2 regions of the Microbispora bryophytorum genome follow, and region 1 is predicted to be linked to the other one. Evidence: riboswitches for the same ligand, from Rfam matches in the RefSeq annotation. Region 1 holds a riboswitch; the other holds the start of a gene.
The links. Region 1 has a riboswitch for glycine ahead of gcvT (glycine cleavage system aminomethyltransferase GcvT). Riboswitches for the same ligand answer to the same signal wherever they lie in the genome.
Positions count from the first base shown of each region.

Region 1 (15,419 bases):
CCCTCCACGAGGTGCAAGGCGGCGAAGCGCTCGCACAGCTCCCCGGCCTTCGCGTGGCGGAACCAGACGCGGTCGCCGAGGCGGAGGTCGGTCGCGGCCTCGCCCAGAAGCGGCGTCTGCACCTCGCCCGCCCCCTCGTCCGAGTGATACCTGAGCCCCGCCGGCAGGTACGGCTGGGGCAGCCGGGTGGGCCCGGGGGCCCCGGAGGCGGGATAGCCCCCTCCGAGCACGGTCACGACGTCGGGAGCCGGCTTGCGCACGACGGGCAGGGCGAACAGCGCCGCCGGACGGCCGGTGAAGCCCCGGTAGAAGTCGAACAGCCGGGGATGGAAGAATCCCGAGCCCGCCGCGACCTCGGTGATCGCCCGCTCGGCGACGGTCTTCTCGATGCTTCCCGTTCCGCCGCCGTTGACGAACTCCAGGTCGGCGACCTGGCGCAGGGCCTGCACGATCCGGCCGCGCCGCACGATCAGCTCGCGGCGCGACCGCTCCTGCATCCAGCGCACCGCTCGGCCGTACGGTCCCGGAACGTCGTCGCCCATCCCCGCGATCTGGGCCTCGTACGCCATGAGCCCGGTCAGCCGCACGCCGGGACGCTTGGCGATGTGAGCGGCGATCTCGGCGGCCTGCTCGGGCTCGCGGATCGGCGAGCGCAGCGCGCCCGCCCGGAACGCGCCGCCGAGGGTCACGAACCCCGCGTCGATGTCCAGGCAGACCCGGATCCGGTGGGGGAGTCGCAGGCTCTCGATGAGGTCGAGGTGCTCGGGCGAGTCCACCATGACGGTGATCTCCCGTGCCGCCACCTCGTCCGATCCGAGGGCGCGCAGCGCGGTCCTGTCCGCGGTGGGGTAGGCCACGAGCACGTCCCGCAGGCCGGTGGAGACCAGCCACAGCGCCTCGGGCAGCGTGAAGGCCATGACGCCGGAGACGCCGTCCATGGCCAGGATCCGTTCGAGCACGGCCCGGCAGCGGATCGACTTGCTGGCCACCCGGATCGGCTTGCCCCGGGCCCGGCGCACCATGGTGGCCGCGTTCGACCGGAGCGCGTCCATGTCGAGGACGGCGAAGGGCGGCTCAAGGTGGGCCGTCGCCTGGTCGAGACGCTGTCGGTCGTCCATGGGCGCAGCCTAGTACGGCGCCGCCCGGAAACACATGAGCGCGGTTCACGTTAACCGGGCCCGGGCAAAAACTCCGCAGTGGCGCCGCCATGATCGCGCAAGGCGGCGGGTGACCCGCCCGTCCCGTCACCGCTCCGTGTACCCATGGTGAGGTGACTACCGAGCGGACCCGGCACGGTGAGCGGGAAGGGTGAACGGCTGATGAGCGTCGTGCAGGGAATCCTGGCGGGTTCGTCGGCGAGGAGCGAGCAGGGCGCCGGAAGCGACTCGGGCGCCAAGGGCACCAAGGGTGGCAGCGGCGGCAAGGGCGCCAGGGGCGCGGATGTCGAGGGCGCCGGAAGCGACACAGGCGACACAGGCGACAGGGGCGCTGCGGCGGGCCGGCGGAGCGCGGTACGCGTCCTGCGGCCGGCCCGGACTCCGGCCGCTGTCATGGTCGCCGTGGTGATCGCCCTGCTCGGCTGGGTGCTCACCGCCGTGGTCGTCGCCGTCATGCTTGGCATGCTGCCGCCCTGGCGGCTGCCGTCCCGGCTGCTGAACCTCACGACGGGCGACCCGGTCGTCCCCGCCGCCGCGATCGGCATGGTCGTGTGCGGGGCGGGACTGGTGGCCCTCGCGCTCGTTCCCGGCCGTCCCCGGCTCATGCCCCTGGAATGCCGGGATCCGCTGCTCGCGATGGGACTGACCCGCGCCGGTCTGCGCCGGACGCTCGCCGCCTCGGCCCGTGAGGTCGAGCACGTCCGGCGGGCCGGCGTCCACATCCTCCGCAGGCGGATCGAGGTCGCCGTGGTGGCCGACGCGGACACGACCGGCGCCCTGCTGCGCGAGGTCGGCGCGGCGGTCGGGGACCGGCTGTCGGGCCTCGGCGTCCGGTCCCGCCAGGAGGTGGTCGTACGGCTGCGCAGGAGAGGGGGCTGAGGTGCGTCCGCGTTGGGGAAACCGCGTCGGGCTCCTGCTGGTGGGCCTCGCGCTGGTCGCGGGGGGTCTCGGCCTGCTGACCGCCGTGCGCGGGCGGCCGGGCGTGGCCCTGATCGACGCGAGCGTGGCCGACGGGAGGGTGGCCGACGGGAAGCCGTGGGCGCTGCCCCTGCTGGCCGGGGCGGCCATGGTGCTCGCGCTGGTCGCGACCCGCTGGCTCTTCCTGGCGCTCGGCTGGGGCCGGGTCGGCAGCCGCACCGGCGCCGGCATCGCCATGCTCGGCGTGGCGCTGAAGGGGATCGACGGGATCGGCCACATCTCGGTCAGGCTCGTACGCGACGGCAGGGTGCGGATTTCGGTGTCGCTGCGGCGGTCGGCCGACGTGCGGCAGGTGATCAGGCGGCTGGACGAGTCGGCGATCTCACGCGTTCGCCGCGCGGTCGGCCGCGACGACGCGCTTGCGGTCGTTCGCCTGCATGTCCGCCGCCGCTGACCGCCTCCCTGACCCCCTCCCTGACCGCCCCCCTGATCTGCCCTCTGATTTGTCCCCTGATCTGCCCTCCGCGCGCCACGGCGCGGCGGTCGCGCCCGTGCCGAGGGCGAGCCCGGCGGCCAGGCAGGCGAGCGGCACGACGGGCACCACATAGCGGTGGTCGAAGGCGGCGATCAGGGGCGGCAGCAGAAGCAGGGCCGCCGCCGCGGCCCAGGGCAGCAGCGCCGACCACCGCCTGGTCACCAGCCCGGCGAGCCCGGCCAGCAGGATCGCCGCCAGCAGCGGCCCGCGCAGGAAGCCCTGCTCCTGGTAGGCGCGCAGCCATCCCGCGAACGGCTCGACCACCTTCGTGTCCCCGGAGCTTCCCTGGTAGGCGGTGGTCAGCTCACCGGCCGTACGGCCGCCGGAGGCCACCTTGGAGGTGAACGGCTTCACCGAGGCGGGGAACACGTACGCGCTCTGCGTACCCGGGGCGGGGTAGACCTTCCGGTCCCATTCGAACGCCCACATGGCGTCGTGCAGCCCGGTCGCCAGGAAGTCGAGGGGCTGGCTGCGGATCGCCAGCGAGGCGAACTCGCTCGCCAGCCGGTCCTTGTCCTTCTTCACCCGCTGGATGGGCGAGTCGGCGGCCCAGATGTAGGCGGGCGCGGCGAGCCGGGGCCCCGACGGGCACAGCACCGCCAGTTCCTTCGGCGGCTTCATGACCGAGCAGTCGGCGAAGGTCATCGTGCGCGACCACAGCCACGTGCTGCTGCCGCCCATCCCGTACGACCCGTGGGCGTCGTGGAACCAGACGGCGTACCCGCCGAGCACGGCGGACGCGGCGGCGAGTCCGGCGAGGGCGGTCCTCCAGCGTCCGGCGAACAGCACCGGCAGCAGCGCCAGCGCGATCAGGGGCAGCCCGAGGGTGCGGGTGACCGTGGCGCATCCGAGCAGCAGCAGCGCCGCGACGACGGACCACGCGCCCGGGCGAGGGCGCCACAACAGGATCGTCACGGCGGCCACGACCAGTGCGGTGAACAGCAGGTCCGCCATGATGAGGTGTTCGAGCTGGATCTGGTGGACGTCGAGCAGCACCGGCGCCGCCGCCAGCGCCGCTCCCCAGCCCGGCAGCCGTGTCCGCCGGCGCAGCACCGCGTAGACGCAGACGGCCATGCCGAGACCGAGCAGGTGCTGGACGATCACGACGGCGGTGATACTTCCCAGCGGGCTCAGCGCCGCCAGGAACAGCGAGTAGCCGGACGGCCGCGAGGGCAGCGGCCGCAGGTCGAGGGCCGAGCTGAGGTAGGCGAAGGAATCGGCCCAGAACCACAACGCGGGCCGGTAGCCGAGCACGGCGAGCGCGCGCAGTGCGACGCCCGCGACCAGCACGACCAGGAACGCCCGATGCGGGCGCAGCGCCTCGCGCCACCTCACGTGACGGCCCTCCTCCTCGCCGGGGAAGTCACCACCTTATTGGCTCCGGCCGACGTTCTGCCCGCGTGCATGATCACGAACGGTTCCACGGCAGGTGAGGTGGGTGCTCGCCGATTTTCTGCATGATCACGAAGGGTTCCGGTGCAGGTGAGGGGCATCGCCTGCGACAAATTACAAGATCACGGCGGGGGTGGGGGGTCAGCACTCGATGACGTTGACGGCGAGGCCGCCGCGCGAGGTCTCCTTGTATTTGTCGAGCATGTCCCTGCCGGTGTCGCGCATCGTCTTGATCGCCTTGTCCAGCGACACGAAGTGGCGGCCGTCGCCGCGCAGCGCGATGCGGGCGGCGGCGATCGCCTTGATCGAGGCGACGGCGTTGCGCTCGATGCACGGGATCTGGACGAGCCCGCCGATCGGGTCGCAGGTCAGGCCGAGGTTGTGCTCGATGCCGATCTCGGCGGCGTTCTCGACCTGCTCCGGCGTCCCGCCGAGCGCCTCGGTGAGGCCCGCCGCCGCCATCGAGCAGGCCGAGCCGACCTCGCCCTGGCAGCCCACCTCCGCGCCGGAGATGGAGGCGTTCTCCTTGAACAGCACGCCGATCGCGCCCGCGGTGAGAAGGAAACGGACGACGCCGTCCTCACCGGAACCCGGGAGGAAACGCATGTAGTACGACAGAACGGCCGGGACGATACCGGCGGCGCCGTTGGTCGGCGCGGTGACGATCCGGCCGCCCGCGGCGTTCTCCTCGTTGACGGCCAGCGCGAACAGCGTGACCCAGTCCATCGCCCGCAGCGGGTCGGTCCCGTCGGTTTCACCCTGCAGCCGCCGGTGCAGCTGGTGGGCCCGGCGGCGAACCTTGAGGCCGCCCGGCAGGACGCCCTCGCGGCTGGTGCCGCGCCGTACGCACTCGGCCATGACCGCCCACAGGTGCAGCAGGCGATCCCGGATCTCCTCCTCCGTACGGCCGAAGGCCTTCTCGTTCTCCATCATCAGGCCGGAGATCGACAGGCCGGTCTCCGCGCAGTGCGCGAGCAGTTCGTGCGCGGTCGTGAAGGCGTACGGCAGCGCCGTGTCATCGGGCTTGATCCGGTCGGCGCCGGTGGCGTTCTCGTCCACCACGAAGCCGCCGCCGACCGAGTAGTACACCTTCTCGCGCAGCACCGCGTCGCCGGCGTACGCCGTGAACCGCATGCCGTTCGGGTGGTGGGGGAGCGACAGCCTGCGCTCGAAGACGAGGTGCTCGCCGACCACGAACGGGATCTCCTGCACGCCGTACAGGGTGACCGTGCCGCTCGCCCGCATCGCCGCCAGTCGTTCGTCGACGGTGTCGACGTCGACCAGTTCGGGCTTGTCGCCGGACAGGCCCAGCAGGACCGCCTTGTCACTGCCGTGGCCCTTGCCGGTCAGCCCGAGCGAGCCGTACAGGACGGCCTCGACCCGGGTGACCTTCTCCAGCAGCCCGTCCCGGTGCAGCCCGCGGGCGAACCTGTGCGCCGCCGCCATCGGGCCGCCCGTGTGCGAGCTGGACGGCCCGATCCCCACCTTGAACAGGTCGAAGACGCTGATCGCCATTGACCGTCGCCTTTCACACGTCTCCGGTGGCCGTCAGGACTCGCCGGAGGTCAGCGCGGTGTACTCCGCGGCCGACAGCAGGTCGTCCGGCTCCTGCTCCACGCGCACGCGGAACAGCCAGCCCTCGCCGTACGGGTCGGAGTTGACCAGCGAGGGGTCGTCCACGACGGCGGGGTTGATCTCGACGACCTCACCGCCGACCGGCGCGAAGATGTCGCTCACGGACTTGGTGGACTCCACCTCGCCGACCGTGTCGCCGGCCGCGACCGTCGAGCCGGCCTCCGCGTGCACCTCCACGAAAACCACGTCGCCGAGCTGCTCGGCGGCGTACGCGGTGATGCCCACCGTCACGGTGAGGCCGTCCTCGATCCCGGCCACCCACTCGTGTTCCTTGGTGTAGCTCAGGTCGTCCGGAATGGTGCTCACTTGCTCCTCCTGTAGAAAGGCAGATCGACGACGTCGACCGGTTCTTGGCTGCCCCGGATGTCCACGGCCAGGCCACCCTTGTCCAGGGCGCCCTCGTCGACGTACGCCATGGCGATCGGGCGGCCGAGGGACTGCGACGGAGCGCCGCTGGTCACCTCGCCGACGACGGCGCCCTCCCGGGTGACGGGGTAGCCGTGGCGGGGCACGCGGCGGCCGAGCGCGGCGAGCCCGACCAGGCGCCGCCTGGTGCCGTTCTCCGCTGCCCGTTCGAGGGCGGCCTTGCCCACGAAGTCGCCGGGTTTGTCGAAGCGGACGACCCGGCCGAGGCCGGCGTCGAACGGCGTGATCGCGGCGCTCAGCTCGTTGCCGTAGAGCGGCATGCCGGCTTCCAGGCGCAGCGTGTCGCGGGCCGAGAGCCCTGCGGGGACGAGCCCGGCGTCCTTGCCCGCCTCGGCGAGGGCGTTCCACAGCGGCACGGCGTGCTCGTTCGCCACGAAGAGCTCGAAGCCGTCCTCGCCGGTGTATCCGGTGCGCGCGATCAGGGCGGGCGCGCCCGCGACGACGCCGGGGACGATGGCGTAGTACTTCAGATCGTCGAGGTCGGCGTCGGTCAGCGCGGCCAGGATCCCGGCGGCGCGCGGGCCCTGCACGGCGACCAGCGCGTACTCGTCCGACCGGTCGGTCACCCGCGCGTCGTGGCCGCGGACGCGGTCGGCGAGCTCACGGGCGACGAGGGCGTAGTTGGAGGCGTTGGCGACGACCATGTACCGGTCCTCGTCGAGGCGGTAGACGATGAGATCGTCGAGGATGCCGCCGGTCTCGTTCACGATCATCGTGTAGCGGGCGCGGCCGGGCGCGAGGACGCTGAGGTGGCCCACGAGGGCGCGGTCGAGCGCCTCGCCCGCCTGTGCGCCGACGACGAAGATCTCTCCCATGTGGGACAGGTCGAACAGCCCCGCGGCCGTGCGCACCGCGTTGTGCTCGGCCGACTCACTGCCGTAACGCAGGGGCATCTGCCAGCCCGCGAAGTCGGTCAGGGTCGCGCCCAGACTTTCGTGGACCCCGCGCAGCGGGGTGGATCGGGACATGCGCACCTCGGAAGGACGGATGCTGCGTTTGACATCGGGCATCCTCCCCCTCTGTCATCGGCGCCTGAGAGCTTCGTCCGATCTTTACCGGACTTTCACCTTCGGCGAGGCCTTCCGGCCTTCTTTCCAGAGGTCACCTGGCCCGCACGGTCCTTTGCCTTGAGAGGTTCGCGGGGAGGGCTTGCTCCTTCAGGGGCCCTGACCGGATGCCAGGACGCTCTCCCGCGCGGGATCACTGGTGTCCTGCAAGCCTAGTGGTTCGCCGCCATCCCCGTAACCGGCAGGTTCGCCCCGATTTCCCCGATCGGGGTATCCGGTCCTCGCGGGGCTCTCGTCACGACCTGCGATCGCACTCGCGTGACGGCCGATGCGCCGCGCACAGACGCGTCAGAGCGGACGGAAGGTCGTCGCCGGTGAGGATCCGCTGGTGGAGGGCCTGGGTGTCGGGGGACGGCTCGGTGCCGAGGCGGTCGACCAGGGTCCGGCGCAGTCGCTGATAGGACGCCGAGGCGTCGTGGGTGCGGCCCGAGCGATGCAGCGCCAGCATGAGCTGCCGGTGCGGCCGTTCGCGCAGCGGGTGGCGCCGTGCCCACTGCGCCAGGCCGCCGACGATCTCGTGATGGTGCCCGAGCGCCAGCCGTACGTCGAAGAGGTCTTCGGTCACCGCGCGCCGGTCCTCGTCGAGCCGTTCGGCCCAGGCGGACAGCTCGTCCACGTGCCGCATCGCGGGCAGGGCGTCGCCCCGCCAGAGGCTCAGCGCGTTCTCGAACATCCTCGCCGCATTGTGGTAATCGCCATTCTCGCGAGCGATTCTGGCCTGTTCCGCGAAATGGTTGAATACTGCAGCATCCACGGATCCCGACGGGACGGAAAGAAGGTAGCCGCCGTCCAGGGTGTGCAGCGGAGAAATGTCGGGGTCGCGCGGCGAGAGGCGTCGCCGCACCTGTGCGATGTAGGTGGTAAGATTCCGCGGCGCTGATTTAGTGGGGCGGCCATTCCACAACAGATCGATGAGCCGGTCCCGGTGAACCGCGATATTGGGATTGAGCAGGAACAATGCGAGGAGTTGCCGGTGCCTCGGAGCGAGCCCGGCGATGACATCCCCTGAAGGTTTCATGGCCAGGAACGGTCCGAGCACGGCGTAAAACACGGTTCCCCTCGCATGAAAGCAGCGTGAACGCGCCGACGATGCGGCTTTGATCGCCATTTGACCATATCTCTCCCCGGCGGCTTTCGTCAAAAATACGCCGTTTCTATGTCGGCCGCTGCGGAACCCCATAAACTCCGCTCTCGCGGCCGCAATGCCCTGCCCCGTGCGCGCCGATACGCCCGATAACCCAAATGAAATCGGTTTCAGATCATGCTCTCGCCGACTGTCCATGCCGGCGGAGTGAGAGTGCGACGCCGATTACGCGATGGTCAATGATCGATTCCGGCGCTCACCGGGTCGTCGCGGCGCCGCCTCCGGCCGCGGGAGCAGGCCGGGAGCACGCGGGGCCCGGCCTCGGTGCGCCGGGCGGGTGGCCGGGCCGCTCAAGCGCGATCGGACCGCTCAAGCGCGACCGGGGCGACGCCGGCCGGCGGCGGTGACCAGGGCGTGGAACAGCGGGCCGTCCTCGTCGGCCTCCGGGTGCCACTGGACGGCCAGGGCGAACGCCGCGTCCGTGACCGCGACGGCCTCGATCGTGTCGTCGTCGGAGCGGGCGGTGACCTCCAGCCCGCCGGCCAGGCGGTCGATCGCCTGGTGGTGATAGTGGGCGGGGGTGAGGTCCTCGCCGCCGTAGATCTCGGCCAACCCCGGCGAGAGCCGTACAGGGAGGCGGCCGAACGTCCCGGGGGCGGGGGAGTGGGCGGTGTGCCCGACCACGTCGGGCAGGTGCTGGTGGAGGGTGCCGCCCAGCGCCACGTTGAGCACCTGCAGGCCCCGGCAGATGCCGAGGAACGGCAGGCCGGTGCGCAGGGCGGCCTCCATCAGCCCGAACTCCGCCTCGTCGCGGAACTCCCGGACATATCCGGTCTGTTCGGCGGGCGGCGCGCCGTAGCGGGCGGGGTCGATGTCGCCCCCGCCCGCGATGATCAGCCCGTCCAGCCGCCCGGCCAGCGCGGCCGGCTCCCCGGCGGGCGGCAGGATGACCGGCTGGCCGCCCGCCCGCGCGATGTGGTCGACGTACATGTACGGCAGCAGCGCCGCCGTCATCTCCCAGACGGTGAACCTCGCCGGCTCGACGTAGCACGTCACGCCGATCACGGGACGAGCCATGGGCTTACCCCTTACAGCGGAGTGACGTACGCGCCGGAGATGCCGCCGTCGACCAGGAACTCCGAGGCGGTGATGAACGACGCGTCGTCGGAGGCGAGGAACGCGACCGCCGCGGCGATCTCCTCGGCCCGGGCGAAGCGGCCGATCGGCACGTGGACCAGGCGGCGCTGGGCGCGCTCGGGGTCCTTGGCGAACAGCTCCCGCAGCAGCGGGGTGTCCACCGGTCCGGGGCACAGCGCGTTGACCCGGATGCCCTCGCGGGCGAACTGGACGCCCAGCTCCCGGCTCATCGCGAGCACGCCGCCCTTGGAGGCGGTGTAGGAGATCTGCGAGGTGGCCGAGCCCATCACCGCGACGAACGACGCGGTGTTGATGATCGAGCCCTTGCCCTGCCGCTGCATGTACGGGATGGCGTGCCTGCAGCACAGGTAGACGCTGGTGAGGTTGACCTCCTGCACCCGGCGCCAGGCGTCGATGCCGGTCTCCAGGATGGAGTCGTCGTCCGGCGGCGAGATGCCCGCGTTGTTGAACGCGATGTCGACGCTGCCGAACTCCTCGAACGCGGTCCGGTACATCCGGGCCACGTCGTCCTCGTTCGCCACGTCGGCCTTGACGAACAGGCCGCCGACCTCACCGGCCGCCTTCGCGCCGGCCTCCTCGTCGAGGTCGGCCACCACGACCTTGGCGCCCTCCTGGGCGAACCGGTGGGCCGTGGCCAGCCCGATGCCGCTGCCCGCCCCGGTGATGACGGCGACGCGGTCCTGCAAACGCTGCATTGTTCTACTCCGTGGAGATGAAGACGTTCTTGGTCTCGGTGAAGGCCGACAGGGCGTCGGGGCCGAGCTCCCGCCCGAGGCCCGATTGCTTGAAGCCGCCGAACGGGGTCCAGTAGCGGACGCTGGAGTGCGAGTTGACCGACAGGTTGCCCGCCTCGACGGCCCGCGCCACCCGCAGCGCCCGGCCCACGTCGCGGGTCCAGATCGACCCCGACAGGCCGTACGCCGTGTCGTTGGCGATCCGTACGGCGTCGGCCTCGTCCTCGAACGGCACGACGGTCACCACGGGTCCGAAGATCTCCTCGGTGAACGCCCTGCGGAAGGACTCCGAGGACGAGGACGACCCGGCCAGCAGGGTGGGCGGGAACCAGTAGCCGGGTCCGCTCGGGCAGGACCCGGCGGCGTACACGTCGGCCTGGTCGACGAACGACGCGACGCGCTCCCGGTGCTCGGCGCTGATCAGCGGGCCCATCTGGCTCGCGGGGTCGTTCGGGTCGCCGACCTTCACCTCCCGCACCGCCTGCGACAGGCGCACGAGGAAGTCGTCGTAGACGGAGCGCTCCACCAGGATGCGCGAGCGGGCGCAGCAGTCCTGGCCGGAGTTGTCGAAGACCGCCATGGGCGCCGAGGCCGCGGCCTTGTCGAGGTCGGCGTCGGCGAAGACGATGTTGGCGCTCTTGCCGCCCAGCTCCAGCGTCACCCGTTTGACCTGCTCCGCGGCCTTGGCGCCGATCAGTCTCCCGACCTCGGTCGAGCCGGTGAACACGATCTTCCGCACGTCGGGGTGCTCGACGAGCCGGGCGCCGGCGACCTCACCCTCGCCGGGGACGACCTGGAGCACGCCCTCGGGCAGCCCGGCCTCCAGGGCGAGCTCGGCCAGCCGCAGCGCGGTCAGCGGGGTCCACTCGGCCGGCTTCACGATCACCGTGTTTCCGGCGGCGAGGGCCGGGGCGGCTCCCCAGGTCATGACGACCATCGGGAAGTTCCACGGCACGATGATCCCGACCACGCCCAGCGGCTCGGCGAACGTGACGTCCACCCCGCCGGGCACCGGGATCTGCCTGCCGTGGTCGCGCTCGGGCGCGCCCGCGTAGAAGTTCAGCACGTCGCGGACGTTGCCCGCCTCCCAGCGGGCGTTGCCCACCGTGTGGCCGGCGCCGGTGATCTCCAGCCGCGCCAGCTCCTCCGCGTGGTCCTCCACGACCTGCGCGAAGCGGCGCAGCAGCCGGGCCCGCTCGCCCGGGGCGACCGCGCGCCAGGCCGGGAAGGCCCGGACGGCCCGCTCGACCGCGCGGTCCACCTCCGCGGCGTCCGCCATCTCGACCTCGGCGATCACGTCCTCGGTCGCCGGATTGACTATCTTCACAGCCGTTCGAACCCCCGATAGAGCTCCCAGTCGGTGACCGCCGCGTCGAAGGCGGCCAGCTCGACCCTCGCGTTGTTGGCGTAGTGCTCGACCACGTCCTTGCCGAACGCCTCCTCGGCGATCGGCGAGCCCTCCCACAGCGTCAGCGCGTCGCGGAGCGTGGCGGGCACCCGCTCGGCCCCGGAGTCGTAGGCGTTCCCGCCGAACGGCTCGTCCAGCTCCAGCCCGGCGTCGATGCCGCGCAGCCCCGCCGCGATCATGGCCGCGACCGCGAGGTAGGGATTGACGTCGCCGCCCGGCACCCGGTTCTCGATCCGCAGGGAGGGGCCGTGGCCGACCAGCCGCAGCGAGCAGGTGCGGTTGTCCACGCCCCACTTGACGGCGGTGGGGGCGAAGCTGCCGGGCACGAAGCGCTTGTAAGAGTTGACGTTGGGCGCGTAGAGCAGCGTCAGCTCCCGCATCGCCGCGAGCTGCCCGGCGACGAAGCGCCGGCCGGTCTCCGACAGCCCGTACGGCTCGCCGCCCGCCATCACGGGCGTGCCGCCGGCGTCGCGCAGCGAGATGTGGATGTGGCAGGAGTTGCCCTCGCGCTGGTTCGGCTTGGCCATGAACGTGATCGACCTGCCCTCCTGGGCGGCGATCTCCTTGGCGCCGTTCTTGTAGAACACGTGGTTGTCGCAGGTGGACAGCGCGTCGGCGTACCGGAAGGCGATCTCGTGCTGGCCGAGGTTGCACTCGCCCTTGGCGGACTCGACGTACAACCCGGCGCCCTCCATGCCGAGCCTGATCCTGCGCAGCAGCGGCTCGATCCGGGAGGTGCCGAGCAGCGAGTAGTCGACGTTGTAGAGGTTGGCCGGGGTCAGGTCGCGGTAGCCCCGCTGCCAGGCCTGCTCGTAGCTGTCGTCGTAGACGACGAACTCCAGCTCGGTGCCGACGTAGGCGGTCCAGCCGCGTTCGGCGAGCCGGGCGAGCTGGCGGCGCAGGATCTGCCGGGGCGAGGGCACGACGTCCGCGCCGTCCTCCCACACGAGGTCGGCCAGCAGCAGCACGGTGCCCTCGTGCCAGGGCACGCGGCGCAGCGTCGACAGGTCCGGCCGCATGACGAAGTCGCCGTAGCCGCGCTCCCAGGACGACATGGCGTATCCGCCCACGGTGTTCATGTCGACGTCGACGGCGAGCAGGTAGTTGCAGCCCTCCGCGGAGTGGTCCAGCACCTCCTCCAGGAAGTACCGCGCCGACAGCCGCTTGCCCTGCAGCCGCCCCTGCATGTCGGTGACCGCGAGCAGGACCGTGTCCACGCGGCCCGCTTCGACGTCATCGCGGAGTCGCTCCACGCTGAGCACGGTGCCTCCCGTCCAAAAGTCTGGAATCAGACCATTGAGGGCATGCAAGCACCATGTTCCCCTCGTCGTCAACAATGTCCGGGGGGTTTACCCTCGGTCACAGAGACGGGGGACCCGCGGTGACGGGTGGAGGGACGATGCGCATGGAGAGCACCCCGGCGGACGCGTCCGTCTCCGGCCCCCGGGCTCCGGTCGCGTCCGTGTCGCGGGACGCGACCGTGGGGATCACCGGCGTGGTGTCGCTGCTGCGGCCGGTGCGGGCGGGCAACGCGTTCGAGGAGACCGTCGAGCGCCTGCTGCAGGCCATCAAGCTCGGCGTCGTCCCGCACGGTGAGAAGCTGCCGCCGGAGCGCGAGCTGGCCACCCGGCTCGGCATCAGCAGGGTCACGCTGCGCGAGGCGATCCGCGCGCTGCAGGAGGCCGGCTACCTCGACGTGCGGCGCGGCCGGTACGGCGGGGCCTTCGTCGTCTACCGGCCGCCGAGCCCGCGCAAGGGCGACCTGCGCAGGGCCGTCACCCGCATGGGCGAGGACGATCTCGAAGACGCGCTGACGTTCCGGATGGCCGTCGAGTGCGGGGCGGCCCGGGTGCTCGCGACCGCCGACCTGACCCCGCGGCAGCGGGAGACGCTGGCCGCCCGGTTGTCCGGGGTGAACGACGCGGCGCCGGACGACTACCGCCGGATGGACATCGCGTTCCACCTGGCGATCGCGGAGCTGAGCGGCTCGCCGCTGCTGGCCGCCGCCTGCGCCGACGCCCGGCTGCGGGTGACCGATCTGCTCAACGCGATCCCCGTGCTGCGGCCCAACATCGAGCACGCGGCCGTCCAGCACGCCGCCATCGCCGCCGCGATCGTGGACGGTGACCCCGAGGCCGCCGAACGGGCGGTGGCCGAGCACCTGGAGGGCACGGCGGCCCTGCTGCGCGGCTTTCTCGCCTGACCGCTTCCCCCGCCACGTAGCATCGGAGGCCGGGGGATCGCTTCATGGCCTATTGGTTTCACGAACGCATCGTCGAGGTGCACCGTCTGCCGCTGTTCTGCTTCTTCGTCGCGCTGATCACGGCGTTCGTCTTCACGCGGGTGAACGCACGGCTGATCAGGGCGCGGGTGCGGTGGCTCGGCAACGTGAGCGTGGGCGAGATGCACATCCACCACGTGGTGTTCGGCGTGGTGCTCTCGCTGCTCGGCGGGGTGGCCGGGCTGGTCCTGTCGGACGTGTCCACCGGCTGGTATGCCTTCTCCGCCGCCGTGTTCGGCGTGGGCGCCGCCCTCGTGCTCGACGAGTTCGCACTGATCCTGCACCTGCGCGACGTCTACTGGCAGGAGGAGGGCCGCACCTCCGTGGACGCGGTCTTCGTGGCGATCGCGGCCACCGGCCTGCTGCTGCTCGGGCTGCGGCCGCTCGCCTGGAGCGGCACGGACGGCCGAGGCGGCTGGACGGCTTCGGCGTTCCTCTTCGTCAACCTCGTCTTCGCCATGATCACCCTGCTCAAGGGGAAGATCTGGAGCGGCCTGCTGGGACTGTTCGTGCCGCCGCTGCTGTACGTGGGGGCGGTGCGGGTGGCCCGTCCCGGCTCGCCCTGGGCCCGCTGGTGCTACTCGGAGCGGGCGAGGCGGCCCCGGCCGCGCCTGATGGCCAAGGCGATCCACCGGGAGGAGCGCTGGCGCCGCCCGGTCATCCGGGCGAAGATCGCGGTGCAGGAGTTCGTCTGCGGCCGCCACGACCTGCCCGCGCCCGCGCTGCCCGCCCCGCACCACCGGCGGCGGGTCGTCTCCTCGCGACCACGGCCGGGAGCGGACCACCCCGGGCGTCCCTGGCGGTCGGGCCGGCCTCGCCCCCGCTGACCCCGCCGGAACCCGTGCGACGTGCGCGGATCTCCCCTGAGTATTTCGGCCGGTTCTGTGGGTATTTCACCCTGTGTAAGAACTGTTGGGGGGCGGGAGGACGGTAATGGAGTCTCGCGAGCGGTTCGTGTTCCAACGGATGGCGGCCCAGCTCAAACGGGAGACGGCGCTGCTCACGGGGGACCGGTTGATGGCCGCCGAGGCGCGTGGCGAGGAGGCCGAGGCCGACCTGTGTCTCACGTGGTACGAGATCATGGACACCGTCCGGGAGATCCGCCTGCTCTACGGAGTGCCCGGATGACGGACCGTCACGGTGGGTGCTCGGGCGATACTGCGACGGCGACCGCGTCTTCCCCCTTACCGGCGCCGCCGTTCCACCTGCGCCTCGTCGAGGACGCGCGGCCCGTCCGGCCGGTCGTGCGAGGTCGCCCTGCCCCGTGAGCCGCTCAGTGAGCCGCTCCGTGAGCCGCTGCGCGACCGTCCCGCCGACATCGGCCCGAAATCCCCGCGCACACCGGCGTTTCCGGTGAACTAGGGTCTCCGGAAGATCGCACGCTGGGTTCGCGCGAAGGGGGCTCCATGGGGATGGAGGGCGACGGCCCTGACGGTGGTCAGCCCGCGCCACGGCCGAAGGCGTCCCTGGGGGAGCGCGCCTCCTGGCGGCTGCTGCTCGGCCAGGTGCGACCCCACCGGCGGGTGCTCCTGCTGGGCGGCCTGCTCAGCCTCGTGGGCAGCCTCGCCGGGCTCGCCATGCCGGTCATGGCCAAGCGGGTGATCGACGCGTTCGGCGCGGGCGG
Region 1 is NZ_JBICTF010000009.1:26,517-41,935, reverse strand. It holds gene ACGFIB_RS27585 (amino acid deaminase/aldolase) at 1-1,118, opposite strand, end outside; gene ACGFIB_RS27580 (DUF6286 domain-containing protein) at 1,320-2,036, shown strand; gene ACGFIB_RS27575 (hypothetical protein) at 2,038-2,529, shown strand; gene ACGFIB_RS27570 (hypothetical protein) at 2,458-3,945, opposite strand; gene ACGFIB_RS27565 (L-serine ammonia-lyase) at 4,144-5,517, opposite strand; gene gcvH (glycine cleavage system protein GcvH) at 5,551-5,943, opposite strand; gene gcvT (glycine cleavage system aminomethyltransferase GcvT) at 5,940-7,031, opposite strand; glycine riboswitch at 7,073-7,168, opposite strand; glycine riboswitch at 7,169-7,266, opposite strand; gene ACGFIB_RS27550 (AfsR/SARP family transcriptional regulator) at 7,366-8,238, opposite strand; gene ACGFIB_RS27545 (gamma-glutamyl-gamma-aminobutyrate hydrolase family protein) at 8,584-9,291, opposite strand; gene ACGFIB_RS27540 (3-oxoacyl-ACP reductase) at 9,303-10,067, opposite strand; gene ACGFIB_RS27535 (aldehyde dehydrogenase family protein) at 10,072-11,463, opposite strand; gene ACGFIB_RS27530 (glutamine synthetase family protein) at 11,430-12,767, opposite strand; gene ACGFIB_RS27525 (FadR/GntR family transcriptional regulator) at 12,914-13,717, shown strand; gene ACGFIB_RS27520 (hypothetical protein) at 13,762-14,622, shown strand; gene ACGFIB_RS27515 (hypothetical protein) at 14,729-14,923, shown strand; gene ACGFIB_RS27510 (ABC transporter ATP-binding protein) at 15,202-15,419, shown strand, end outside.

Region 2 (15,419 bases), on a different contig from region 1:
TGAGGCCGACGGTCTCGGCGAGCAGCCAGGAGCCGTATCCCCCGTCGAACGAGCCCACCTTGGGGCCGGTCTGGCCGAACTTCGCGTTGTCGGCGGCGATCGTCAGGTCGCAGCAGACGTGCAGCACGTGGCCGCCGCCGATGGCGTAGCCCGCCACCATGGCGATGACCGGCTTGGGGCAGCGGCGGATCTGCACCTGCAGGTCCAGGACGTTGAGCCGGCCGATGCCGTGGGTCTTGTCGTCCACGTAGCCGTCGTCGCCGCGGATCTTCTGGTCGCCGCCGGAGCAGAACGCCCTGTCCCCGGCTCCGGTGAAGATGATCACACCGACCTCGGTGTCCTCCTGAGCCCGGTTGAAGGCCTCGCGGAGCTCGAACAAGGTCGTGGGCCGGAAGGCGTTGTGCCGCTCGGGGCGGTTGATGGTGATCTTCGCCATCCCCTCCGCGGTCTCGTAGATGATGTCCTCGTACTCGCCCGACCGCTTCCAGTCGACCCCGCTCGTCACACCCGCTCCTATCGTCATCAACCAGGCGTCGTCACCAACCAGGCGTCGTCCTCAATCAGGCGCCGGGACTAACCTTACGACCGTGCTCAGCCGTCCAGGACACCGCCCAAGACAGCGACCCGTGCACGCCCTCGTCCTGCCTCCGGGGCCCGCTCTGTCCGACGCCGTACGGCAGGCCCTGACCGGCGACGGCCCCGCCGTGCTGCCGCTGTCGCCCGACCTGCCGCGACCCGCGCTCGAGGCGACGCTTGAGGCGCTGCGCCCCACCCACGTCGTCACCGCCGACGGCGTGCGGCGCGAGCCGGACGGTGAGCCGTCCGACGCCGCGCTGATCATCGCGACCTCCGGCTCCACCGGCGCCCCGAAGGGGGTCGAACTGACGGCCGAGGCGCTGCTCGCCTCGGCCCGCGCCTCGCTGGCCAGGCTCGGAGCCCGCGAGGGCGACCGCTGGTTGTGCTGCCTGCCGCCGTCGCACATCTCGGGCGCGCAGGTGCTCGTCCGGTCGCTGCTGTGCGGCACCGAGCCGATCGTCCACGCGCGTTTCTCCCCCGGCGAGGTCGCCACGAGCGGGGCGGACCACGTCTCGCTGGTCCCCACCCAGCTGCGGCGGATGCTGGACGCGGGAGCCGATGTGGCGGCCTTCGGCACGATCCTGCTCGGCGGGGCCGCCGCCCCCCAGGGCCTGCTGGCCGAGGCCCGCGCGGCGGGGGCCAGGATCGTCACCACGTACGGCTCCAGCGAGACGAGCGGCGGCTGCGTGTACGACGGCCTGCCGCTCGACGGAGTCGAGGTCAAGATCGGCGGCGATGGACGGGTGCGGATCGCGGGCCCGGTGCTGTTCTCGGGTTACCGCCTGCGCGAGGAGCGGCCCTTCGAGGGCGGCTGGTTCGTCACCTCCGACCTGGGCTCGATCGAGGACGGACGGCTCACCGTGCTGGGCCGGGCCGACGACGTGATCAACACCGGCGGCCGCAAGGTCGTGGCCGGCTCGGTCGCCGAGGTCCTGGCCGGGCATCCGGCCGTACGCGACGTCGTTGTGGTGGGCCGGCACGACCCCGAGTGGGGCGAGATCCTGGTCGCCGTCGTGGTCCCCCGCGATGGCGGCGAGGTCACGCTCGGCGAGCTGAGGGCGTTCGCCAAGGAGCGGCTGCCCGCCTACGCCGCGCCGCGCGCCGTCGAGTTGGTGTCCCGGATACCGCTCCTGCCGAACGGCAAACCCGATATGGTCGAACTCAAGAACCGGAACCGCGGATGACCTTCGTGCGTCTGTAAGAGCAGGGGGAAGGGGACGCCGCATGCAACCGATCCGCCTCACGCCGGCCCACAAGATGATGGCCTCCGCCGTGCTCGTCGGCGTCGTCATCGTGGGCGGGGCGTCGGTCACGGCCGCCGCCTTCGCCGGCCGCCTGGACGACGTCGCGAAGGTGGGCGACGCCCCCGCCGCCAAGCTCGGCCCGGCGGCGGGCGGCCACGGGAGCTCGGTCGAGGTCTCCCCCGGCGATCCCGGCCACGACGACCCCACCGGGCCGCGGTCCGGATCCGAGGTCGACCCCGACGTGGTGCTGAAGGAGCTCACGGACGACCCGGACGGGGTCGCCGACTATTGGACAGACGAGCGCATCCAGGGGGCGAATCCCCTGCCGGTGCCCCAGGTCAGCGTCAGCATCATCCCCAACTGAACGGCCCATCCGGGCGAACCTGACAACCTCCCCCGCGAGGTGAGGGAACAAACCGGGCACGAGAGCGTTATTGATACTGGTGCGCTGAGCCGCCGGACGCCGCGCCCCGATCGCAAGCATCAGACCGCGAACCAACCATGAACTCCGCAAGGAGGAGGTGTCCTCATGCCCCGGACCGCCGTGGCGGCCTCGCCCGAGCGCGAGGCGACCCCGACGACGCTCGACCTGCTCTTGGAGCGAGGCCGCGCACAGGGTCGCCTTTCCCTGCCGGAGCTGCGCGAGGCCTTCGCCAAGGCCGGCGTCAGCCCCGTCGAGGGCCGCTCGATTCTGCGCGAGCTCACGGAGGCGGGCGTGAACCTGGCCGCCGACAGCGGCCCGGACAGCGGCCCGGACAGCGAGCCGGTCGCGCAGACCGAGGCGGCAGCCGAGACGGGCGCGGGGGCTCCCCCCGCGACGCCGGCCAGGAAGTCCCGCCGGGCCGCCCAGGCCGCGGCGCAGGCCGCGAAGAACGGGCCGGCCGCCAGGAGCGCGGCGAAGAAGACGGCCAAGGCCGCCGCCGAGGAGCCGCACGACGAGGAGCCGCAGGCCGACGAGGCCGAGGTGGAGGACGGCGGGACGCTCGACCTCGACGACACCTCCTCGGTCATGGGCGACTCGGTCCACACCTACCTGAAGTCCATCGGCCGCCGCACCCTGCTCACCGCCGCCCAGGAGGTGGAGCTGGCCAAGCGGATCGAGGCCGGGCTGTACGCCGAGTACAAGCTGGAGACCGGGCTCGATAACGGCGAGCACCTGCCCCCGCACGTGCGCGAGGACCTGGAGTGGGTCATCGAGGACGGCCGGCGGGCCAAGGACCACATGCTGGAGGCCAACCTCCGCCTGGTCGTCTCGGTGGCCAAGAAGTACACCGACCGGGGCATGGCCCTGCTCGACGTCGTGCAGGAGGGCAACCTCGGCCTGATCCGCGCCGTCGAGAAGTTCGACTACACCAAGGGCTACAAGTTCTCGACGTACGCCATGTGGTGGATCCGGCAGGCCATCCAGCGCGGCTTCGCCGACTCGGCCCGGACGATCCGGCTGCCCGTCCACGTGCTGGAGATGCTGTCGAAGCTGTCGCGCGTCGAGCGTGACATGCACCAGCGGCTCGGCCGGGAGCCCACGCCGGAGGAGCTGGCCGCCGAGCTGGACAAGACTCCGGACCAGATCGAGGAGCTGCTGCGCACCAGCCGGCAGCCGATCAGCCTCGACTCGACCATCGGCGAGGACGGCGAGACGCGTATCGGCGACCTCATCGAGGACGTCGACTCCCCCGAGGCGTCCGAGGTCGTGGACCGTCAGCTGCTGGCCGAGCAACTCAAGGGCGTGCTGAGCAACCTGTCGCCGCGCGAGGCCAAGATCATGAGCCTGCGCTTCGGCCTGGCCGACGGCAAGCCGCACACGCTGGACGAGATCGGCAAGCACCTGGGCCTGACCCGTGAGCGGATCCGCCAGCTTGAGAAGGAGTCGCTGTCCAAGCTGCGCCACCCGAGCAACACCCGCCCGCTGCTCGACTGGGCTAGCTGACATTCGGGCCAGCTGAGATTCTGGCCGGCTGAGATTCGGGCCGGCTGATCCGGATACTCGTACGGTCCGCACCCCTGGGGGTGCGGGCCGTACTGCTGCGTGCGCTCAGTGGCCGGCGGCGGCCAGGCCCTTGCGCACGTCGCGCGGGGTCAGGCGGGCGGGGTCGCCCGTCTTGGAGGCGCGGGGCACCCGCGGGATGCCGCTGAGGCGGTGCGCCTCGCGCAGCGTGCGCAGACGGTTCACCTCGTCGGTCCACAGCGCGCCGTCGGGGGTGGCCTTCGCCTTGCGCCGGGCGATCCTGCTGTCGTAGGACTTCACGCCGAAAGTGGCGCGCTGGCCCGCCTCCGCCGCGCGCAGCCCCTCGGTCAGGGCGGCGTCGAAGCCCAGGGCCGCCTCACGCAGCTCAGGGAGCGGCGCGCCCGCCGCCTTCGCCTCCTGGAACCGCCGCTGCGCCACCCGGACCTTCTCCAGCACGTGGTCGAAGTCCTTCCGGATCTCCAGATCCGCGTGGTAGCGGACCTCCGCCTCCCGGCTCACCCGCGGACGGAAAAACGCCATCGTCAGCCCCTTCGGTATCGAACTCGCGCGATCGGACGCGCGCAATCGAACTCGCGTCGCAGTCCGTAGCGTACGCGCTCCGCGCGGGCACCCGCACCGCAGGGTGCGCCCCCCTTTACATAGTAAGGATCAGTATGGCAGCATGATCGTGTGCCTGCCAAGCGACCACCCGTCCCCCTGTCCCGCGAGCGGATCATCGACGCCGCCCTGCACATCGCCGACGGCCAGGGCCTGCGCCGGCTGACCATGCGCCGGCTCGGCGACGCCCTCCAGGTGGAGGCCATGGCGATCTACCACCACCTGCCGCGGGGCAAGGAGGCGCTGATGGACGCCCTCGCCGAGCACGTCACGACCGTGCAGGTCGATCCGGCCACCGCCGCCACCTGGCAGGACAGGGCGCGCGCCTGGGCCCGCGCGAGCCGTGCCGCGCTGCTCGAACACCCCGGCGTGCTGTCGCTGGCCCTGACCAAGCCGCCGAAGGGGTCGGCCCTCATCGCGATCACGGAGCAGATCGAGCAGTTGCGCGAGTCGGGGGCGGGCGACCCGGCCGGAGCGGTCCGCGCGCTGCGCGCCTACGTCTTCGGCAGCGTGGCGGTGGAGGTTCAGCAGTCGGGGTGGGCGGATCCGGACGCCGAGGTGCGCGACGCGCGCACCGCCGAGGGCGAGCGCGACTTCGAGCACGGCCTCGACGCGCTGGTCGCGGGCCTCGGCGGCTGAGCCCCTGGAATTTCCGGTCGGTCCGCATCGGTCGTGTCCGCCGACCGGAATCTGTGACATCTCGGTTACCCGACCGTCGGCGTGTCGAGGCCCGACCGGTGCCGCCAATGGGGCATTCTTGTGTACTAGGTCACATCAGTGTGCGCGAGCCTGCTCGGGGTGCGGTCGGGTCCCCTGCCCGACCGGCGGAAATGCTCCGAACGGACTATGTCGTACGGATGCGGCCGAGCCGCAAACTGGTGGAGTCCAGTGTGGTGTGCGTCATACCCCACGGGCACCCGGAAGACAAACAAGAGCGAACGATAAGACACGGAGCCCCGGCGATGTGCCCTCATGAACCGGCCTGTCCCAGCGCGGATGCAAAGGACCGAGAAGCCGCCCGCACGATAGCCTGTCACCCAGAGCAGGGCTGGAGCCTGCTCTGCAACGGCGTCGTGCTGTTCGAGGACACCGGCGAGCTGCTGCCCGACGGCGGCGTCATCGCCCCGCACCGCCCCACCGACATGGCCATCAGCGCCGCTTAGGCGAAAGCAGCCACCGGGCCACCACCTCGCCCACCCGGGCGGGGTCCTTTTTGAACTCGTGCCCCTCCCCGGGGAGGACCACGAGACGTGCGGCGTCCTTCTCGTCCGGCACGCCGAACGGATCCCGATCTCCGCTGACCACGAGCACGGGGATCCCCGCCTGCCGTAGTTCTTCCGCCCGTGAGCGTTCCGGCTTGCCCGGCGGGTGGAGCGGGAACGCGAGCGCCACCACCGCCTCGGCTCCGACGGCGCGCGCGGTGCGGCAGGCGACCCGCGCGCCGTTGCTGCGCCCGCCTTGGACGAGCGGCAGGTCCGGGTGGCGCTCACGAAGCGCGGCGACGATCGACAGCCACGCCTCGTCCTGCTTGACCGCCGACCCCGGCGCACGCGCGCCGCGCAGCCGGAAGGGCTGGGTCACCCGTGCGACGGTCCCCCCGATCGCCAGCACCGCGTCCCGTACGGCGAGCAGGTCGGGGGCGTCCACACCTCCCCCGGACCCGTGGGTCAGGACCAGCAGCAGCCGGGGATCGGCCGCCTCGTCCACCTCGGCCAGAGCACGGCCGTGCGGGGTCTCGATCTCCATGCGGGCGACGGTAGCGGGTCCGACCGGAGCAGGAGGACACGACCCTCCGATCGGAGGATGGCACGCCCCCGCGGAAGGGGCCAGAATGTCACAGTGACGGACATCACATCGCAGCAGCCGCCGCCCGCGACCGGGCGCCCCGTTCCTCCGCCGCTTCCTCCGCCGTCGGCGGCCTCCTCGACCCGCGAGGACCTGCGCGCCGTCATGGCGGCCCGTCGTGACCTCGGCCCCGAGTACGAGGACGCGCTGGTGGACTCGTTCCTCGACAAGCTCGACGTCGAGATCGCCGCACGAATACGCAACGAGGTGGCGGCCCAGCTGCGTCACCAGCCGCCCGGCCCCGTGGTCAAGCAGAGGGACGGCGCCGTGGGCGTGGCCATGGGGTCGCTGGCCCTGGGCATCCCCCTGACCGGGATCGCGGTGGGAAACGCGAACCTCCCGGGCCTGCTCCTGTCCTGGGGCGGGATCATCGCGGTCAACTTCGCCTACGCCGTCAGCCGCCGCTCCCAGCGCTGACGTCCGGGCGCTGACGTCCGGGCGCTGACGTCCGGGCGCTGACATCCGGCCCGTCGGTTCACCGCCGCCGGCTGAGCGTCCTCAGCCGGCCGCGCCGGCCTCCATCCCGGGACGGACGTCCCGGCCCAGGCGCAGCAGCACCTGCTCGGCGAGCGCGGGATCGGGATGGTCGAGGCCGTAGCGCCACACGGTCTCCGCGTCGGCGTCGCGGCCCCGCAGCGGCAGCGTGCGGGCCAGCAGTTCGATCGCGAGCGCGCCGGTGCCGGCGTCGGCCCCCTCCTGACGGCTGTCCTCCACGGCTCCGGCGAACTGCGCGCACGCCATCTCCAGGTGCGCCATGCCGAGCAGCACCCGCAGCCGCGCCGGGTCGGCCACCGCGCTGACCGACAGCGCCTCAAGCAGGACGTCGGCGGCCCGCTCGGGCTCGCCGTCCTCCAGCAGCCGCTCGGCCATCCGCTCGACCACGACGGACAGACCCTCGCCGGCCTCGCCGCGGTCCGGCGCGTCCTCGTCCGCGGCGAGTTCCGCGAAGATCGCGGCCGCGCCGTCGAGGTCGCCGCCTTCGGCGAGCCGGCGCGCGTGGTCGAGCCGGTCGGACCGCCGCCCGGAATCGATGGCCGTCATACAGGGGCCTCGCATGGTCGCAGGTGATGAGAAACGATCACCGCGATCTTAACGAGACCGGCCGCCGGGCGGGGCCGACATACCCAACTGATCAGTCCTCGTAGGCCTCCAGGGGCGGGCAGGAGCAGACGAGGTTGCGGTCGCCGTACGCCTGGTCGATGCGGCGCACCGGCGACCAGTACTTGTCGTCGCGCAGGCCGGGAACCGGGTAGGCGGCCACCGCCCGCGAGTACGGGTGGGTCCACTCGCCGACGGTGAGGCACTCGGCCGTGTGCGGAGCGTTGCGGAGCGGGTTGTCGGTCGCGTCGTACTCTCCCGACGCCACCTTCGCGATCTCGCCCCGGATGGCGATCATCGCGTCGGCGAAGCGGTCGAGCTCGGCCAGGTCCTCGCTCTCGGTCGGCTCGATCATGAGCGTGCCGGCGACGGGGAACGACATCGTGGGCGCGTGGAAGCCGTAGTCGATCAGCCGCTTGGCCACGTCGTCCACCGTGACGCCGGTCTCCTTGGTGATCTGGCGAAGGTCGACGATGCACTCGTGGGCGACGAGGCCGTCCTTGCCGGTGTAGAGCACCGGGTAGTGCGGCGACAGCCGCCGGGCCAGGTAGTTGGCCGACAGGATCGCCTGCTCGGTGGCCTGCCGCAGCCCGTCGGCGCCCATCATCCTGACGTACGCCCACGAGATCGGCAGGATGCCCGCCGAGCCGTACGGCGCGGCCGAGACGTGCGCCGGCAGGTGCTCGGCGAGGTGGGCCTTGACCGCGACCGGGCCGACGCCGGGACCACCGCCGCCGTGCGGGATGCAGAAGGTCTTGTGCAGGTTCAGGTGGGAGACGTCCGCGCCGAACTCGCCCAGCTTGGCCAGGCCCACCAGCGCGTTGAGGTTGGCCCCGTCGACGTAGACCTGCCCGCCGGCCTCGTGCACCCGCTCGCAGATCTCGACGATCGTCTCCTCGTACACCCCGTGGGTGGACGGGTAGGTCACCATGATCGCGGCGAGCGCGTCGCGGTGCTTGCCGATCTTGACGGCGAGATCGGCCAGGTCGACGTTGCCGCTTTCGTCGCAGGCCACCACGACGACCCGCATGCCCGCCATGACGGCGCTGGCGGCGTTGGTGCCGTGCGCGGAGGACGGGATGAGGCACACGTCGCGGCTACCCTCGCCCCTGGAGCGATGGTAGGACCTGATGGCCAGCAGCCCGGCGAACTCGCCCTGGGAGCCCGCGTTCGGCTGGATCGACACCCGGTCGTAGCCGGTGACCTCGGCCAGCCAGCCCTCCAGCGTCGCGATCAGCTCGGCGTACCCCTCGGCCTGCTCCACCGGCGCGAACGGGTGGATGGACGCGAACTCCGGCCAGGTGATGGGCTCCATCTCGGTGGTCGCGTTGAGCTTCATCGTGCAGGAGCCCAGCGGGATCATCGAGCGGTCGAGCGCGATGTCCTTGTCCTGCAGCCGCCGCAGGTAGCGCAGCATCGCCGTCTCGGACCGGTGGGAGTGGAACACCGGGTGGGTGAGGAAGTCCGAGGTCCGGTGGAGGTCGGCCGGAAACGCGTCGGAGGTCACCCGGTCGAGGTCCTCGACCACGAGGTCGGGCGCGCCGAACGCCGCCCAGACCGCCCGCAGGTGGTCCGTGGTGGTCTTCTCGTCGCAGGCGACGCCGACGTGGTCGTCGCCGGCCAGGCGCAGGTTCACGCCCCGCTCCGCGGCGGCGGCCACGACCTCGGCGGCCCGGCCGGGCACGCGGGCGAGCACGGTGTCGAAGAACTCGTCGTGGACGACCTCCACGCCGCCCTCGCGCAGCCCGGCTGCCAGGACGGCCGCGTACCGGTGCGCCCGCTGGGCGATCCTCCTGAGACCGTCCGGGCCGTGGTAGACGGCGTACATCGAGGCCATGACGGCGAGCAGGACCTGCGCGGTGCAGATGTTGCTGGTGGCCTTCTCCCGCCGGATGTGCTGCTCGCGGGTCTGCAGGGCCAGCCGGTAGGCCGTGCGGCCGTCGGCATCCACCGAGACGCCGACCAGGCGGCCCGGCATCTGCCGCTGCAGGCCCTCGCGGACGGCCATGTACGCGGCGTGGGGGCCGCCGTAGCCCAGCGGGACACCGAAGCGCTGAGAGGAGCCGACGGCGATGTCGGCGCCCTGCTCGCCCGGAGGCTCCAACAGGGTCAGCGCCAGCAGGTCGGCCGCGGCCACCAGCAGCGCCCCCTGGGCGTGCGCCCGCTCGGCGACCGCGTGGAAGGACGCCACCCGGCCGCTCGCGCCCGGATACTGGACGAGGACCCCGAAGCACTCGGGCAGCTCACCGGCGAGGTCGGACTCCACCAGCGTGATGCCGAGCGGCTCGGCGCGGGTCGCCAGCACGGCCTTGGTCTGCGGCAGCGCGTCGGCGTCCACCACGAACACGTCGGTCTTCGCCTTGCTCGCCCGCCGCGCCAGCGTCATCGCCTCGGCCGCGGCCGTCGCCTCGTCGAGCAGGGACGCACCGGCGACGTCGAGGCCGGTGAGGTCCGACACGACCGTCTGGAAGTTCAGCAGCGCCTCCAGCCGCCCCTGTGAGATCTCCGGCTGGTAGGGCGTGTACGCCGTGTACCACCCGGGGTTCTCCAGCACGTTGCGGAGGACGACACCCGGGGTGATCGTGTCGTGGTATCCGAGGCCGATCATCGGAGTCAGCACCCGGTTGCGGCCGGCGAGGGCGCGCAGCTCGGCCAGGGCCTCGGCCTCCCCCACCGCCGCGGGCAGGTTCAGCGGGCCGCGCGTGCGGATGGCCTCGGGCACGGCCACGGCGAGCAGGTCGGCCACCGACTCGTAGCCGACGGCCTCCAGCATCCGGGCGCGGCCGGCCTCGGAGGGGCCGATATGACGGGTGGCGAAGGGCGGAGCGGAAAGATCGCGAAGTGTGGACCGATCGGTCATGACAGGGGCCTCCTGGGCGGGTCGAGACCTGCGGCGACCGTCCGGCGCCCTGGGTGGCGCGGCCGGTCGTGAAGCGGTCTCCCCCTCTGTCATCGGACCTGAGAGCTTCACCGGGCCGTCGAGCCCGGCTTTCCCCTTCGGTGAGGCGCCGCCTGGCCGGCGGGCCTGCTTTTCAGAGTCGCCTCGTCCGTGCGGTACGGATGCCTGAGAGATTCCGGGGAGGTTTGCTCCTTCGGCGCCCCTGAAATGCCAGGGGTCTCTCCCGCACGAGGTCGTCGGCCGTTCCCACTCTACCGGCTACCCCGGATCGGCCCGACTCGCACCCTGCTCGAGATCGGCGCCGAGACCGGCCTGGCGGGCGCGGACGATGGCCTCGGCCCGGTCGGCGACCGCCAGCTTGGCGAAGATGGCGGTGATGTGGTTGCTCACCGTCTTGCCGCTGATGGCCAGATGCCGGGCGATCGCGGGGTTGGACCGTCCCGCCGCGATGAGGTCGAGGACCTCCCGTTCACGCGCGGTGAGCTCGGGAAAGGGCTCCGGGGCCGGCGCGCGGGAGGCCCCGACGGCGAAGAAGTCGATGATCCGGCGAGCCACGCTCGGGCCGAAGACGGCGTGTCCGGCCGCGACCGAGCGGACCGCCCAGACGATCTCCTCCTGCTTCGCGCCCTTGACCAGGTATCCGAAGGCTCCGGCGCGCATCGCCGCGAACACCGACTCGTCGTCCTCGAACATCGTGAGCACGAGCACCCGGGTGGCGGGCACGGCGCGCACGATGGCCCTGGTGGCCTCCACCCCGTTGACGCCCGGCATGTGCAGGTCCATGACCACGACATCGGGGCGCGTGAGCTGCACCTCACGGCGGGCGGCGTCGCTCCGGCGCCCCCGGAGCCGCTGTCGCTCACCTCAACGTGCAGGGCGTGATCGGCGCGCAGGGAGACCCGGCACGCCGTCGCCCCGCCGTGGCGCAGCGCGTTGGTGACCGCCTCGGTGGCGATGCGATAGGCGGCCACCTCCACCGCGGCGGGCAGCGGCGGCAGGTCGTCCGGGGCGTCGACCGTGACCACGCACCCGGCGTGCTCGCGGCGCCAGGATTGCTGGGCGCGCTGGCGCAGCGCGCCCAGCAGTCCGAGCTCGTCGAGGTCGGGCGGGCGCAGATCGTAGACGAGCCGGCGGATGTCGGCGATCGCGGCAGTCAGGTCGGCGCGCAGGTCGAGCAGGAGCCGCCCGCTCCGCTCGGGGTCGGTGTGACGCAGATTGTGGGCCGCGTCGGCCTTGAGCGTCACCGCGGTGAGCACGGTGCCGAGGCCGTCGTGCAGATCGCGGCGCAGTCGCCGGCGTTCCTCCTCCCGCGCGGCCACGATGCGCGTGCGGGACTCGCCCAGTTGCTCCGACAAACGCACCGCCTGCAGGGCCAGGCCGACCGGGGCGGCCAGCAGTCCCAGGGCCCGCCGGTCCGCGCCGGACAGCCGGCTCTCCCCCGCCCGCAGCCCGACGAGCAGGTCCGCGGGCGGCCCGCCGGCCACCTCCAGCGGCACGGTGTGCCGCAGCCGCGGCGCCCGGCCGTACGTCGCGACCAGCCGCCCGTCGGAGCTGACCGCGGCGTACGGCAGCCGCAGCGCCTCGCACACGGCACGCAAGACCCCGTCCAGGCCGGTGCCGAGCCGCAGGCCGACCCGGGCGGCGGCCGCCGCAGGATCGCGGCGCTGGCCGTACATGACCCGGTCCACCGCGGACTGTACGGCCGAGCGGGCGGGCGCGAAGGCGAGCGCGACGACCGCGGTCGCGATCAGCGGGGTGGCCGACAGCCGGTCCCGCGCCAGCGCGGACAGCCCCGCGACGATGCCCAGGTAGGCCAGCACGACGCCGAGCGTGAGCACCCCGTACACCAGCGACCGGTTGACGATCAGCTCGATGTCGTACAACCCGTGGCGCAGGATCGCCACCGTGGCCGCGGCCGGGATCAGCGGCAGGGTCAGCAGGAACAACACCGGCCCGTCGGTCGTCACGATCCGCTGCGCGTTGAGCGCGGCGAACAGTCCCACCGCCCACAGCAGCCACATCAACTGCAGCCGTGGCACCCCGCGGGACCGGCGGACGCGCAGGACGAGCGCGCCGACAGAGGCCAGCAGCACCAGCGCGTCGGCGGCGGCGAACACCGGAATCAGCCGCTGGGCGACCTCACCCGCGACGACGGGCAGCATCGGCTCCCCCATGGCCAGCCCGTCCCCCGCCAGCCCGGCCACCACGGGCAGGGTCAGGGTGGGCGTGAGCGGCAGGACGGCGAGGGTCGCGACGGCCAGCGGCCGCCAGCGCCGCGACAGCGGCCTGCCGTCGGGAAACAACTGGACGATCAGCGGAAGACAGACGGCCGGCGCCGGGATCCACACGGTGATGCCGAACAGCTCGACCGCCCGCGCCCACCCCTCCGGCAGCCCGACCGCGTCGGTGATCAGCCCGAGGCAGGCCACGCTCAGCGTGTAACAGGCGCCGTACGCCACGAACAGCAGCCCGATGCGGTGCCCGGGGCGGTGGGCGAGCACCAGCGCGCCGAACGCGGTGAAGGTCAGCGCCTGGACGCTGTTGGTCAGCAGGTAGGAGTCGTCGGCCGCGTCGGCGAAGGTGAACCCGCCGAGGAACCACGACACCCACGCCGCCGCCACCACGACGGCCGTGAGGATGAGCACCGCGACCGGACCGGCCCGCCTGACTGCCATGCGCTCATCATCGGACCCCGGCGCTCCCATCGGCCATAGGAGCGTGCTCCCGGATCACGGGGAGCATGGGACCGGAATCGGGACCATGCCCCCACGACGAAGGGAGCGGTCCGCGCCCATCCTCGGACTCGATCGGACAGCTCCCGAACTCTCGGAGGATCATCATGCAGCCGACCATCGACGCCCGCGCCGCCACCACCCCGCAGAAACCGCCGCGGGACGTGCGCGGCTTCTGGCGGGTGCTGCTCGCCGTCGTCGCTCCGCTCCCCATGCTCGGCATGGGTCTCCACTACCTGTTCAGCCCCGTGGACGGCGGCGAGTCGTTCGAGGCCACGGTCGCGGCGTACGCGGCCCACGAGCAGGCCGCGGGCGTGATCCGATGGTTCGCCCTGCCGTTCCTGGTCGGGCTGATCCCGGCCACCTTCGCCGTGGCCTGGGTGGCCCGTCGCGGCGCTCCCAGGCTCACCACGGCGGGCGTCCTCCTCGCGCTGCTCGGCGACCTGGCCGGCTTCCCCTTGATCCGCGGCGGCGACGACCTGGCGTACCTGACAGTGACCAGGCACTTCGACGTGGCGACCATGGCGAGGATTCAGAACGCGCTCGAGGACGACCCCGTACAGCTGGTGGCGAGCCTGCTGTTCATCGTGGGCATCGTCGTCGGCCTGCTACTGCTCGGCCTCGCGCTATCGCGCGGCGGCGCGGCACCGGCCTGGATGGGCCTTCTGCTCGCTGCCGGCGGGTTCACCCATCCGTTCATGCCCGGTCACACCGCGTCGGGCATCGGCCTGCTGATCACGGCCGTGGGCTTCGCCGGCGCGTCCGTCGCCCTGCTGCGTATGCGTAACGACGAGTTCGACCTGCCACCGGCCAGGCCCGGCGCGCGCGCCTGACCGTTCGAGCCCGGTGATAGCCGGGGCATCCGTCAGCCGGTCCTGCGGGCCTTTCTCCGGCGGGCCAGCTCGTCCGACGGATGGTCCCCCTCCGCATCCGGAGCGGCCTCCGCGCGCTCACCCGGAAGCTCGGCCAGCGATCCCTCGACCTCCCGCCACACCCGCCCGAGCGCGATGCCGAACACACCCTGGCCGCCCTGCAGCAGATCGATCACCTCGTCGGCGCTCGTGCACTCGTAGACGCTCACGCCGTCGCTCATCAAGGTGATCTGGGCCAGGTCGTTGACGCCGCGGTCGCGCAGATGCTGAACGGCGGTGCGTATCTGCTGGAGGGAGACCCCCGTGTCCAGAAGACGTTTGACGACCTTCAGGACGAGGATGTCGCGGAAGCTGTACAGTCGCTGGGACCCGGATCCCTGGGCGGCCCTTATCGTCGGGAGCACCAGCTCGGTCCGGGCCCAGTAGTCGAGCTGCCGGTAGGTGATCCCGGCCGCGGCACACGCCGTGGGCCCGCGGTATCCGATGCCCTGAGGCAGCGCCGTCGGCTGCTCGTCGAACAGCAGGCCCTGTTCGCCGGCGCGCTCGCGCGCCGCCTGCCGAACCGGGTCGTGCTGGCCGGCCGACTTACCCTCGCCGCTGCTGACCGCCACTGCGGACCTCCGGCTTTCTCTCATCCCACGGTCTGATCTGGGGGTTCGTGAATTACAACCGTGGTTTCCCTTGCACCGTAGGACCGGGGCCATCGTCAGTCAACGACCCCGTCCGGCGCGTCGTGAAGCGTAATCTCCCGAAATCGTCCGGCACGTCAGCCCGCCCGGCCGAAGTCTTCCGGTGTGATTTTGTCCAGGAACTCGCGAAACTTCTCCACTTCGTCTTCCTGGTCGTCGGGCATGCTCACGCCCGCCTCCTGGATCACGTCCTCACTCGCGTAAATCGTCGCACCCGTACGCAACGCCAGCGCGATCGAGTCCGAAGGACGGGCGCTGACCTCCACACCGTTGGAGAAGACCAGATCGGCGAAGAAGATGCCATCGCGGAGCGCGACGATGTTGACGGTGCGCAACCGCACCCCCAGGGCCTCAAGAACGTCACGGAACAAGTCGTGGGTGAGCGGCCGGGGCGGGGGCTCCTCCGCCTGGGCCAGCGCGATGGCGGTCGCCTCGGTCATCCCGATCCAGATCGGCAGGTACCGATCACCGCTCGCCTCCTTCAGGAGAACGATCGGCTGGTTGGTGGGCATCTCAACGCGAACCCCCACGACCTCCATCTGCAACACGGGCGGCTCCGTCTCAAGCGTCGCGGCATATCACCAGGCATTCAACGTAACACCCACGGAGGTGCGGATGTGCCGGTCACCGCCCCAGAACGCCGCGAACACTCCCACGCAGTAATGCATTGTGCAGTTCCTGGAGAAGTCCGGAGATCTCCCGGGCGGTCTCGTCCGCCTCCGCGATCGCCCCCGGCGCCTTGCGCCGCAGCAGCGGGGCCACCGCCTGCTCGATGAGACCGGTCTCCCGCTCCACCACGGCGCGGACCGCCCTCAGGTGCCGCGCCCGCAGGCCGAACCGCGCCAGCGCCCCCACGCTGCGCGCGACCTCCAGCGCCTCCCCGTCGTAGCGGCGCGCCACG
Region 2 is NZ_JBICTF010000005.1:172,142-187,560, reverse strand. It holds gene menB (1,4-dihydroxy-2-naphthoyl-CoA synthase) at 1-505, opposite strand, end outside; gene ACGFIB_RS18205 (AMP-binding protein) at 627-1,760, shown strand; gene ACGFIB_RS18200 (hypothetical protein) at 1,801-2,184, shown strand; gene ACGFIB_RS18195 (RNA polymerase sigma factor) at 2,350-3,747, shown strand; gene ACGFIB_RS18190 (hypothetical protein) at 3,853-4,305, opposite strand; gene ACGFIB_RS18185 (TetR/AcrR family transcriptional regulator C-terminal domain-containing protein) at 4,456-5,022, shown strand; gene ACGFIB_RS18180 (DUF5999 family protein) at 5,346-5,546, shown strand; gene ACGFIB_RS18175 (alpha/beta hydrolase family protein) at 5,533-6,129, opposite strand; gene ACGFIB_RS18170 (hypothetical protein) at 6,223-6,645, shown strand; gene ACGFIB_RS18165 (hypothetical protein) at 6,727-7,269, opposite strand; gene gcvP (aminomethyl-transferring glycine dehydrogenase) at 7,361-10,186, opposite strand; glycine riboswitch at 10,369-10,461, opposite strand; gene ACGFIB_RS18155 (LuxR C-terminal-related transcriptional regulator) at 10,484-10,996, opposite strand; partial or broken gene ACGFIB_RS18150 (histidine kinase) at 11,335-11,901, opposite strand; gene ACGFIB_RS18145 (hypothetical protein) at 13,065-13,790, shown strand; gene ACGFIB_RS18140 (MerR family transcriptional regulator) at 13,823-14,440, opposite strand; gene ACGFIB_RS18135 (bifunctional nuclease family protein) at 14,596-15,066, opposite strand; gene ftsR (transcriptional regulator FtsR) at 15,143-15,419, opposite strand, start outside.
Region 2: it holds a riboswitch for glycine, as region 1 does, so the genes downstream of both, gcvP (aminomethyl-transferring glycine dehydrogenase) here and gcvT (glycine cleavage system aminomethyltransferase GcvT) in region 1, are expected to answer to the same signal.